DNA from 2 places in the Pelorhabdus rhamnosifermentans genome. Region 2 is predicted to be linked to the other one. Evidence: riboswitches for the same ligand, from Rfam matches in the RefSeq annotation. Region 2 holds a riboswitch; the other holds the start of a gene.
What was found. A riboswitch is a leader RNA that binds a small molecule or an ion and turns the genes downstream of it on or off. The one in region 2 is predicted to bind cyclic di-GMP.

Region 1 (6,725 bases), on a different contig from region 2:
TTTTTTTGGGTCCAAATTTATCAACAAGCCAACCGGCTGGCAAATTAGCTAAAGCATAAGGCCAAAGAAATGCCGACATTAACAATCCCATTTGCAAGGGATTTAACCCATACTCTTTAGCAATTAAGGGATTAGCTACACTAAGATTCGACCTGTCCAGATAATTTACAACAGCTCCAAGCAATATCAAACTAACAAACCACCATCTTTTGTTAGTTTTAGGTGCTGTAGATATTACTTTAGAATTATTTTTCATTAATATAAATCAACTCCTTGGAATTTTTGTTCCCATACTCTCTGATTACGGCCTTGTGGACTCTCTATAAATAATATCGAGATCAAAGTTCTTCTGTTTTTCAGAATAATTCGGATCAAGTGTTCGTTGAACTAATAATTGCATAGCATAAAATGACATTTCTTCTACAGGTAAATTGACTGTCGATAATTTAGGAATGGTAAAATTTGAATAAACTTGATTATCAAAGCCAAAAACCTCGCATTGATTAGGAACTTGAATACCATAATCATGCAAGGCCGAAAGAGATCCCATGGCAGTTTGATCGCATAGACAGATGAGTCCGGTAGGCGCATTGCCGCTCTCAATCAGCTTCACTACAGCATGATATCCGCTAGTTTCCGTAAAATCACAATATCTAATCATATATTCTCTGCCTATAAGAGCTTCAGTTAAACCCGCAAGTCGTTCATCTAAGGCTTGCGATGAAACAGATGATGCCAAAATAGCAATTTTTTGATGCTTATTCTTGATAAAATGCTCTGCAACCTGTTTAGCTGCCGCAAAATTATTTGCACTGACATAAGGATAAATTGGCGAAGTCCGATGAAAAAACACAACAGGAACACTTGGCGAAACACGATGAATATATGTTTCATCTGCCATCGATGTATTCGCTAAAATTGCACCATTAAAAAGATTGGGCTGATATAACTCTTTGACACCCTGAATCCCCATTTCATCCATTGTTTTAACTAATAAATTGATGGTAATCGTCTCAAGAGAAGAACTGAATCGATGAATTCCGGTTAAAATACGTCCAATCAATCCTACACGTGTATCGATAGGCCACAACACAGCGAATGTTAAACTCGTCTTCCCACTTTGACGCAATTTTCGTGCTGACATATTGGGCACATAACCTAATGAGAGAGAAATTTCGCGTACTTTTTGAATCGTCTCTTCAGAAAAACGAATGGCTTCCGCCTTTTGGTTCAAAATAAGCGAAGCCGTCGTAATCGATACATTTGCTGCCTTTGCAACGTCCTTAAGAGTAACTGCCATAAGTATCTCCTTTGTTACTTTTTTTTATAGCTCCACCTCCCCGTTAGTAAAACGTTTTACTAAATATAATATACCATTTTCAAAAATTGGATTCAATTATTTTTCAATAAATTCTGTTTTTAGTTACTTTTTAGTGATAGAGGCTACTAATATTACGATGAACCATACTCACATGATAAGTCATAGCTTTTTCAGCAGCCTCAGCATCTTGACTGCGAAATGCTTCAAGCAAAGCAAGATGTTCTGTAATCGTTTGCGATAGACGATTTTCAACATGCATGGATTGAAGACGCGCCACTTGAATATACTTATGAAAATTACTTAATGTAAGATTTAACATTTTACTGCCTGACGCTTCATAAATTGTCTGGTGAAATTTGTTATCTAAGTCCGCTATTTCCTCTATGTTATCTTTTTGCGCATAAAATTCCGTAAGATCGACTATCTTCTGTAACTCTTTAAGCTCTAAATCAGTCAGCCGCGGAGTAGCCCAACGTGCCGCCAAGCCTTCAAGGAGCTGCCGCATGACACAAATATCCGCTACATCCTTATCAGAAATGCCGAGAATAATGGCACCCTTTTTAGCTGTCGTTTCTACTAGTCCTTCTACTTCCAATAGCCAAATCGCCTCGCGAATAGGCGTACGGCTCACACCCAATTCCTGGGCCAGTTTCGTTTCAAGTAAAATATCTCCTGCTGAATAAACGCCATTAATAATTTGCGATTTAATATATTGAAATACCTTCTGGCGCAAAGAGGTATCTGGCGCAGAGAAAAGTTCTATATCTTTGGTCATTACATAGGTCCTCCATTAAAAAAATTTCTACTATTAATAGTTTATTATAAGTTTAACAAGAGTACAAGTCGCTAACAATATATTTCATATGAACTTGGATGTTATGTGCACTGCAAAAACACAAATAAGGGATATAGCTTGTTGATTGTCTATTCCATTTACACAAAAAATAATTTTAACTATTTTTCAATAAATACCTAGTAAAACGTTGCATGGAGTGCTATAATGTATTTAAAAATAAACGTATTCATGGAGGTGTGTATTTATGTATACAATGTTTTATTTGAATGATGATGAGGTTCAAGAAAACGAAGAACAAGCTCAAGCAGAAATGGATACTTTATTAGACGAACAAGAATGGCTCAACTTTAAGTTAGGCTTACTTGCTGAATGCTAGAAAGCAAAGAAAAAAAATAACATGTTTGCGACAAAGATGTCGCTCTATCCGTTAAGTTCACCTTAACGATAGGAGTGATTTTTTTATCAATATTTATGAATAAATATTTATTTCCAATGAATTTTTATTCTTATTAGAGCTAAATAATAGCAAACAGCAGTAATTGTCAATGTCAAGACAACTACTGCTGTTTTTTTGATGGTTAAAATGGGTAAAAAGAAAATTCACACGTTAAATTGTGTAATAATCAGCCGAAGCTCTTCAGACATTTTAGCTAATGCCTCACTAGATGCTGCAATTTCTTGCATCGAGGCCGACTGTTCCTCTGTTGCAGCAGAAACTGTTTGAGTATGCTCAGCTGTTGCGCTACTAATATTATCAATTTTTTGCATAGAGGAAACAATTTGTTCACTTCCTCCTGCCACTTGCTGAATCGCAGCAGAAATATTTTCTACTTGATTAGAAACTTCTTCAATTAACGCCGCAATTTCCCCAAAAGCCCTCCCTGCCGTACCAGCTACTTCCGAACCGAGTTTGACTTCTTTCGTCCCGTCTGCCATAACAAGTACAGCCTTTTCCGTATCTCCTTGAATTTCACCGATAAGCACTGCAATATGTTTGGCTGCTTCTTGAGATTGTTCAGCTAATTTACGGACCTCTTCAGCTACAACAGCAAACCCTTTGCCTTGTTCGCCTGCACGCGCCGCTTCAATCGCTGCATTCAGTGCAAGAAGATTTGTTTGACTGGCTATTCCCGAAATAGTATCTACAATTTGACCAATCTCTTTGGAGCGTTCCCCAAGACCCGCCACAACTTGTGCCGAATGCACGACTGATTTTTCGATAATAGCCATTTGTTTCGTTGTATCATCGATAGCCTCTCCACCATTTTTTGCTGCCAAGGAAGTTTTTTCAGCCGTCGCGGCTACATTTCCCGAATGAGCGGCAACTTGTTGAATGCTTGCCGACATTTTTTCCACGACTCCTGTTGTTTCATGCACTGCCTCAAGTTGAGAGGAAGCACCTGAAGCCACTTTTGTAATAGATCCAGCAACTTGACTGACAGCAAGTGCCGACTGTTCCGCATTGGCCGTTAGTTCTTCTGATGATGCTGCCACTTGCTCAGCGGAAGTAGCAACTTGCTGAACCAAACTGCGAAGTTTTGCTACCATTGTATCAAAGTGAATCGCCAGTGTATCTAATTCATCTTTTTCTTGGATATTTTCTTCCGTTAGATTCCCCGCTACAGCCTGAACCGTTAAGTCTCCTTGCGCAATTTTTTCAGTCGCCTGATTTAATGCAATAATAGGCTTCGTAAATCGCCGCGAAAGAACAACACCCAATCCACAAGTCACAATAAGAATAATTCCTATTGTGATTAACGAAACAATCGTTAAAGGCGTTAACTTCATGAGAATTTCTTTTTCAGGTACATCAATGCCTAAACTCCAATGCATTCCAGGAATCGGTGCATAAGCCATATACTTACTTGTACCAGCTTCCATATCATGGCTAATTCCTTTATCCCCATGAATCATTTTTTGGGTAATTTCTTTCGACTGATTCGTAGCATTGGCATCATTCAAAATATTTTGCTTCATAACCATACTCTTATCAGGGTGAATAATCGTTAAGCCATCACCTTGAAGCACATAAGCATAACCGCTTTGAGCAATCTTAATTTCATTGATGCGCGAAATAAGCGTATCAACTGTTACTGTACCGCCTAAGACACCCACAATCTGGTTGTTATTTTTGATGGGAGCCACTACAGAAACGACCATCTTGCCGTCTACTTTAGAAATTACAGGATCTGTTGTAAAAACTTTTCCAGTAGACATGACTTGTTTAAAATACTCGCGATCCACAATATTGGTTCTATCACCTGTTGTATGAATAGCCTGTCCTTTTGTATCAACCAGCCAGAATCGTAAATAATTAGGATTACGCTTAACTTCTTCATTTAAATAACGAAGAGCAGCTGCCTGATCGCCATTAACGACACTCTGATTTGTTGCAAGAATAGCCACTTCCCGCTGACGCATCTCTATCCACTGCCCGATTTCTCTGGCATAGGCATCAGAACGATGCACAAGATCTTCCTCTGCGTCAGAAACTAAGATGCTTTTTGCATTATAAAAATTGCAGAAGCCTAAAATACTTAATGAAAGTAGCAGTCCGCCCACTAAAGCAACAATTACTTTGACCTGAATACTTTTCCCCAGCCAATTTTGACCCGTCATTTTCAATCCACTCATTACAAATTTCACCCCTAATGTTCCTTTCCATTTACTTCATGCCACACTTTTACTACCTTCTGAGTCCCCTCCCAGCATAAAAAATTAGCACCTGCCAGTGGCAGGTGCTAATAATAATCCGTAATTAAACAGCAACCTGGCAATCATAGATATGACATCTTTAGACCCATGGCTTTGCGCCATTACTTTTCAGTAATTTTGCTAATTATAAAATTTTATAAAGCAGATAGTAATAATTATTATAAGATTTTTTTCCCATTTAGTCAACCAAGTAACTATAAACAGAACTTATTCACTACTTCTTGAAGATTCTGCGACAATTTAGCTAGTTCTTGACTGGATGCAGCAATTTCTTCCAGCGAAGCCGACTGCAACTGTGTAGCTGCCGACACTGTTTGTGCCTTTTCAGACGCCTTTTTACTCAATTCATCGATTGTCTCTACTGAAGAAGCAATTTGATGACTGCCCCCTGTCATTTCCTGAATAGCTACGGAAATCTCCTTAATTTGGCAAGAAACTTCCAATACGATAATTTCCATAGACTGAAAAGCCTTCCCTGTTGCATCCACGACATCTGCTCCGACTTTCACTTCATTCGTTCCTTCTGACATAGCCTGTACAGCTTGAGATGTATCACCCTGAATAGAACTGATTAACTCCGCGATCTCCTTTGTAGCCTGCTGAGACTCTTCCGCTAATTTTCTTACTTCTTCAGCAACAACGGCAAATCCGCGTCCATGTTCGCCTGCCCTTGCTGCCTCAATCGCGGCGTTTAAAGCCAACAAATTAGTCTGCTTAGCAATCCCTGCTATGGTATCGACAATTTGCCCGATTTGTTTTGACTGCTCGCCCAACTTGACAATAACTTGGGCTGAAGTATTCACTGTGTTTTCAATCCGATCCATCTGACTTACCGCTTGTTTTACAGCCTTTCCCCCTGTTGTTGCCGTCTCAGCAGCTTGCTCCGATTTTAGCGCCACATCATCGGCATGACTCGCAATACGCTCTATACTGGCTAGTAACTGCTGCACTGCCGCTGAAGTATCCTGTATAGCTATCAGTTGCTGCTCAGAACCTTGGGCTACGCTGGTTGTGGCACAAGCAACATCACTTGCAGCCTGGGCCGACTGATCGGCACTAGCTGTTAACTGCTCTGATGACTGTTTTACCTGCTCTGCCGATGTTGCCATTTTCCGAATCACGTCACGCAAACTGGCTTTCATTCGATTAAAGGAAATACCTAACTCCCCAATTTCATCAGATGACTTTACATCTACATCTGCCAAACTAAGATTCCCACTCGCGATACCTGCCGCAGCTTGAGCAATGACATTAGCCGGTCTGGATATCGTACGGCTAATAAAGATACTGACAAAAACTGAAATACCCGCGACCAAAAAACTCACAAGGACTAATAGAAATTGTACTCCGTCCGCCTTTTTCGTACTATTTACTTCTTGCTCTTCAATATGTTGTTTCACAGCACCAATCAATAGCCTTGTCGTCGCAATAGAATTTTCAGAAGGAATACCAGCCTGTTGCATGTAAAGAGCAACCTGATCCAGTTTATTAGCCCGTTTGGCTTGAACCGACTGCGCAGCAATCGTATCAAAAGCCTTCTTTTCCGTCTTGAGTTCAGTTAAAGTCATCTGCGATTCTTTCGATGCCAACACATTCTCGAGTTTATTAATTTTATCGTCACCGTATTTACGATGATTTTCAAAATCAGCTACATCGGCAAGATTTCCAGTAAAATTGAAACGACGCATGGCTACTGTTTCATTTGCCACATCAATGGCGAGCTCTTCAACAAGTTCAATCTTCATAAGATTTTGCTTCGTTACTTCTTGCGAATTTCGATTCAATTCACCTACTTCGTAATAGGTAAACGCACTCATCGTCGCAACAAGCACAATAACTACCATAAAACCAGTAAAAATTTTCTTCTGAACAGTGATACGAGATGATATCGCT
Region 2 (6,725 bases):
TTATTTATAATGTTCCAGGCCGTACGGCATCCAATATTTTACCTTCGACAATTATTCGTTTGTCTGAAATTGACAATATTGTTGCAGTTAAAGAATCAAGTGGTCAGTTAGAGCAATTTGCTGAAATTATTCGCGGAACATCACCTGATTTTATGGTTTATAGTGGCGATGACTCCTTGACACTTCCCAGCCTTGCCATTGGAGCACAAGGCATTGTAAGTGTTGCCGCTCATGTAGCAGGCAATGCTATGAAACGGATGATTGAGGCCTTTTTGGCTGGAGATATTAAGACAGCGGCAAAGCTCCATTTGGCTCTGTTGCCTGTATTTAAGGGCCTGTTTATTACGACGAATCCGATTCCAGTGAAAACGGCTGTTAATTTGCTTGGTCTTAATGCCGGTCCTTTCCGGTTACCTTTAGTGAATGCTACAGAACAGGAAACGGCAAAAATTCAGGAGGTCCTGCAGCTTATTCCAGCGATTTAATTTCCCGACTTAATTTATTTCGCCTGTCACTTTCGTGACAGGCTTTTGTATTTCCCATTTGGAAACTGCACATAATATTCTTAGGCTTTTATTTATTACTTGTTGCCTTCTCATAAATAGTATATAATGAGGTAGGAAGTAATTGGTTCGGCAGTTGTTGTTTATGCATGAGTGAACGGCTTGTACCGATGAGAGAGCGGACAAAAGTATCGGCAAATATAGAATATTTAAGATTATATTATGTCTACTGCTCGGAAGGCAGTAGCGTGGAGGTGTATATTTTTTTGACTAAAATGCCACAAAAAATTCAGATTATTCCGCTAGGCGGGATGGGAGAAATCGGCAAGAACATGACTGTTATTCGTTATGGTGACGAAATAATTGTCATTGATTCGGGTCTGATGTTTCCGGAAGATGATATGCTTGGGATTGATTTAGTTATCCCGGATATTTCTTATTTAATTGAAAATCAGGATATGGTGAAGGCCATTATCTTGACGCATGGTCATGAGGACCATATTGGCGCTCTTCCTTATGTACTTAAACAACTTAATGTTCCTGTATATGGGACAAAGTTGACATTAGGAATACTTCAGGGTCGCCTAAAAGAAAATAATGTATCCCCTGTTAATTTGAATCCTGTCAAAGCAGGCGATCAAATTCAAGTGGGTGCATTTAAAATTGGCTTTATTCATGTTAGCCACAGCATTGCCGATGCTGTTGCTTTGTCCATTCAAACTCCAATTGGAACTATTGTCCATACAGGTGACTTTAAATTGGATCAAACGCCTATTGACGGTAAGGTTACTGATTTTCACCGCTTTGCCGAGTTAGGTGACCAAGGCGTGCTTGTTATGCTTGCAGATAGTACCAATGCTGAACGTCCTGGTTATACCAAGAGTGAACGCAGTGTAGGGGCATCTTTTGATGATACGTTCCGCAATGCCAAGGGGCGCATTATTATTGCCAGTTTCTCATCCAACATTCATCGTTTGCAGCAGGCCATTGATATGGCTTGTAAATTCAAACGTAAAGTAGCTATTTTAGGTCGCAGTATGGTAAATGTTGTTAGTATTGCTTCAGAGCTTGGCTATATGAATATTCCCGAAGGTATGTTGATTGATATTGATGAAATCAAAAATTATCCTTTGTCCGGTATTGTGATTTTAACAACAGGTAGCCAGGGTGAACCCATGTCCGCTTTGACCCGTATGGCTATGTCTGATCATCGCAAAGTTGAAATCATGCCTGGTGATACGGTCATTATTTCAGCCACACCAATTCCGGGAAATGAAAAACTAGTCTCAAAGACCATTGACTTCTTATTTAAACAAGGTGCAGATGTTGTTTACGGTGCGTCTTCTGGAATTCATGTATCAGGACACGCCAGTCAAGAAGAATTAAAAATGATGCATAATCTTGTTCGACCAAAATATTTCGTACCTGTTCATGGCGAATATCGTCATCTTATTGTTCATGCAAAATTAGCTCAAGACTTGGGTATGCCTAAACAAAATATTTTGGTTGCTGAAAATGGCCAAGTATTAGAATTTAGTCCTGAAAAGGCTGTTATCAATGGAAAGGTTACGGCTGGAAAAGTGCTTGTTGATGGATTGGGTGTTGGTGATGTTGGGAATATTGTCTTGCGTGATCGCAGACAACTATCGCAAGATGGTATCTTAATCGTTGTTGTGACGATGGATAAACAACGCGGCTGTACTGTTGCAGGTCCTGATATTGTATCACGAGGATTTGTCTATGTTAGAGAATCTGAGAAACTTATGGATGAAGCGAAAGATAAGGTACAACTGGCACTTGATAAATGTCAAACAAACGGTATTACTGAGTGGGCGGCTATTAAGTCTAATGTCCGCGACGCATTAGGAAAGTATCTTTATGAACGCACGCGTCGTCGTCCAATGATTTTACCGATCATTATGGAAATATAAGTTCGATTTTTTGTTTATTTTGCTTTAACGAAAAAGTGGCTGCACAAATCGATGTGTAGCCACTTTTTTTGTTAAATATTATCTCCAATAATGAAATAACCAAGTCAGACTAATTTTTGACATTGATTTGATAAGGCAATGAGTGGGGAGGTATGTCTTATACGAGATGTTTAGCGTTAAAAACAATTGATTAAAAGTACACCTGGATTTTAGCCGATAACTGCCTACGTAGACGTATTTGAATGAGAAAGGATTAGAATAATGACTTTCAGGACTAAATACCCCCTTGAATAAATGAGTAGTCAATTATACAATATATATTGTATATTTTTTCATTAAATTATTTTAATTTAAAATGTTGGCAAACTTACTGAAAGGTAAGGACGCAAAACTTCGGGTCTACGTACGATATGTATATGACTGCCAAGTTGCAAAAATGAGAATTCATTGTTTGCAACTTGACAGTCATATTTTTTGTGTAAATATTTGTCATAACTGTAATATTATGTTATCCTGATACTGCGTGTAAGACTTATAGGTTTTGTTTATAAGGCGAGTATTATTTCATCTTTTTCCAATCGGTCGGTAAAATAAAGAAAAGTTAAAGAGAAGATGGTTTTGATAGTATATTTGATCAGGATGGTGAATTATTAAGTGAAAAAGTTTTTTATATTGCTGGTTTCAATGGCAACGATAATTGGTATATCTACAGATGAGTTGAAGGAAAATGTGGCATATGCTTCAAATGAGCTCATGAATATGAGTGAACTTGATAATAATCGTTCTGGTGTGGCTGAATTTGCATATGAAATGGAAAAGATTACGGAAAAGGTAATATCATTTCCAGCCATAAATGTTGAAAATTTTAAAGTTGAATTTTCATATGCTATGGCGCAAGTCACAGCACAAGTAATGCCGATTATACCTGCTGATCAAAGAACTGATTTTGCGTATAAAATGGCAAAAATTACGACTAAAATAAATAGCGACCAAAATTTAGATATCGAGAAAGCCAAAGCTGAATTTGCATATGAAATAGCGCAACTTACAACAAAAATCATAACTAATGGAGATATAAGCACTCCTGCTAACAGGCCATTACTTAAAGTGGGTGTTAATGATAATGATTCCAAAACAGCATTGCTTCGGAATAATGCCGACATTGAGAAAAAAGTACCAGTTAAGGTGAACGATACCAACACGGATCAAAGAGATATTGATAATAAGACTTACACGGGACTTATAGACGAATTGATGCATGTGGGTGACCGTAGCAAGCATGTGGACAATAAAGTCAAGGTAGACGGTGAAGTTCGTTATCATTATGCATTTAACAGAGGTTCCAATCGATGGGATAAGGATTCATCCGGAATTCGAACTTACCTTGGTTTTGGCACGAATATTAATGAGGATTGGCGTGTCAATGGTATGATGGACATTGAGAAGAGTTTTGTGAATTATAATAATAAATTCGAGCTTTCACGTATAAATGTTGTAGGAAAATTAAGCTCATCAATACTTACTGCAGGTTCTTTTGGATATCTTATGGCAGAAGGAAATATTTATGATAGCGGTTTTAAAGGTGCAAAAGTTGATTTTGGAAAACCAGTAAAATATACGTTGAGTTATGGAAAAACTGATTATACGAAAAAACTATCCATAGCAACTGTACGGTATGATGATTTTGATTATAATCTGGAAGCTAGTATTTATCATTATCAGCTGGATAATGGAGTCTACAATCAAAACACAATTCGGACTCTTGGTGGAAACTACAACTTCAGTAATTTCGGCATAGGGGCCATGTATTTGGGTTCCAATCTGAAAGATAGCAAAGGTGAGAGTAATGGCTACGTGTTTAGTCTTAACTATGGTGATCTAAAAACATATAGACCGGGTACATATAACATTTTTATAAAATATTATAATCAACCGCTAGGTACTTATATTGAACATGGAATGAATGGCATAGGCAATTTGGGTTTGATGCAAGGATTTAAGGGTTACGGAGTAGGGACTCACTACACATTTGCAAACAATTTGGTTGGAGGGTTGGAATATTACAACTTAACAGATAAAGTATCAGGGGAAAGAGGGAAAACCTGGTGGAGTGAACTAACACATTATTTTTAATAAGAAAATGGGTGAGATAAAATGCAAATGGAAATATTTGAAAGAGTACAGACGAAGAAAGATTTTTTAGCCGTTGTAGGCCTTGGATATGTAGGTTTGCCTATTGCTGTTGCGTTTGCGGAGAAAGTCAAAACGCTGGGATTTGACATTAATCAAGAAAAAATTAATGTTTATAAAAAGGGTATTGATCCCACCCATGAAGTCGGGGACAAAAAAATTCAAAGTACAACATTGGAATTTACTACCGATCCAACAAGGTTAAAAGAAGCTAGCGTTATCATTGTTGCTGTTCCAACGCCTGTTAATGGAGATAAAACACCAGATTTAGCACCTGTTGTTAATGCCAGTAAAGTCGTAGGACAAAATTTATCGAAAGACAGTATTGTTATCTTTGAATCTACTGTGTACCCGGGAGTTACAGAAGATGTTTGTGTACCTATATTGGAGAATGAATCAAGATTGGTATGTGGGAAAGATTTCAAAGTTGGTTATTCGCCGGAAAGAATTAATCCCGGGGATAAAATGCATAAGCTTGAAAACATTCGGAAAATCGTTTCGGGTATGGACAAAGAAACAGTGGAAAACATTGCGGCTGTCTACGAGTTGATTATTCACGCGGGTGTTTATAAAGTACCGAGCATTAAAGTGGCGGAAGCGGCAAAATTGGTTGAAAATGCCCAAAGAGATATTAATATTGCCTTTATGAATGAATTGGCCATGGTTTTTGATCGAATGGGAATCAATACAAAAGATGTTGTAGATGCCATGAATACCAAATGGAATGCTTTAGGATTCTATCCGGGATTGGTAGGCGGACATTGCATTGGTGTCGATCCGTATTATTTTATTTATCAAGCGGAGATGTTGGGTTATCACTCGCAGATTATTGCTGCCGGGAGAAAAATCAATGACAATATGGGGATTTTTGTCGCTGATATGGTGATAAAAAAATTGATTCAATCCGATAAAAATGTTAAAAAGTCCAACATTTATATTATGGGAATCACTTTCAAAGAAAATTGCCCCGATATGCGCAATTCAAAAGCCGTGGACGTTTGTAAACACCTTGCGACATATGGAATTAAAGTAAAGGTGGTAGATCCGGTCGTCGATCAAATGGAATTAAAAAGAGAATTCGATACGGAACTTGTAGATATAAAAGATGTCAAGAATGCGGATTGTTTGGTGTTTTTAGTAGCACATCGACAATTTGAAGAGTTACGACTGACGGATGTGAACAGTATGTTCAAAAAGCAAACAAAACATGTTATTGTTGATATCAAGAATATATTTGAACAGGAAACCATAGAGAAAAAGGGTTACTCCTACTGGAGTCTTTAATCATAAGAGGTGATATACGTGAAAAACAAGAAAATTGTATTATCACTGGTTCTGCTTATATGTATTTGTCTAACTGGGGTGCTTTTATTGAAAGACTTCTTTACGACGCAGACAGGTGGCAACCATCGTAATATTACCGATGCGGAAAGTTTCTATAATGCCGATGCGGAAATTATACAAGCTTTAGGGCAGATGAAAAACAGTCAAGAGAAGGCAACGGTCATTACACATAGTAATAGTGGTCAGCGTGTGATTGCTTTAACTTTTGATGGATTAACAGATCGTACTATCGTACAACAGATTTTGGACTTATTGAAAAAATATCATGCTAAGGCGACATTTTTTGTGGATGGAGTACAGACTGCTGAAGATCCACAAATCGTTGTAAATATTAAAAACGCAGGACAACAAGTAGAAAACTATACACTTTCAGGCATGGTTAAAATGGAAAATCTACCAATGGATAGATTGGTTAAAGATTTTTGTCGTGCGCAAAAAATTGTCCAAGTGACTACTGATAAAGGACCGAATCTTTTAAAATGTAATGATACAAACTATACGGATCAATTGCTTCAAGCGGCGAAAGCCTGTGGTTTTAAGAGCGTTGTAAAAAGTGATGCTTTTTTAAATGTGAAGCAAATAAATTCGCTTCATGTAGCAGCGGACAATTTTGTAGGCAATATTAGACCGGGAAGTATTATTTCCGTTAAACTAAAAACGAATATCGAACCGATTATAAATGAACAGGGAAAAACAGATTTAAAACCAGCAATAGACAAACAGCCTGGGTTAAAAGAATTGCCTAAACAGGAAGATT

Region 1: linked by a shared signal. The riboswitch ahead of Ga0466249_RS04865 (methyl-accepting chemotaxis protein) and the one ahead of Ga0466249_RS14870 (S-layer protein) in region 2 are both predicted to bind cyclic di-GMP.

Annotation. Positions count from the first base shown of each region.
Region 1 is NZ_JAHGVE010000003.1:286-7,010, reverse strand. It holds gene Ga0466249_RS04880 (MFS transporter) at 1-256, opposite strand, end outside; gene Ga0466249_RS04875 (LacI family DNA-binding transcriptional regulator) at 302-1,300, opposite strand; gene Ga0466249_RS04870 (GntR family transcriptional regulator) at 1,431-2,096, opposite strand; gene Ga0466249_RS27020 (hypothetical protein) at 2,362-2,493, shown strand; gene Ga0466249_RS04865 (methyl-accepting chemotaxis protein) at 2,718-4,751, opposite strand; cyclic di-GMP riboswitch class I at 4,879-4,964, opposite strand; gene Ga0466249_RS04860 (methyl-accepting chemotaxis protein) at 5,027-6,709, opposite strand.
Region 2 is NZ_JAHGVE010000012.1:54,820-61,544, reverse strand. It holds gene dapA (4-hydroxy-tetrahydrodipicolinate synthase) at 1-485, shown strand, start outside; gene Ga0466249_RS14875 (ribonuclease J) at 770-2,434, shown strand; cyclic di-GMP riboswitch class I at 2,785-2,870, shown strand; gene Ga0466249_RS14870 (S-layer protein) at 3,089-4,567, shown strand; gene Ga0466249_RS14865 (nucleotide sugar dehydrogenase) at 4,595-5,908, shown strand; gene Ga0466249_RS14860 (polysaccharide deacetylase family protein) at 5,927-6,725, shown strand, end outside.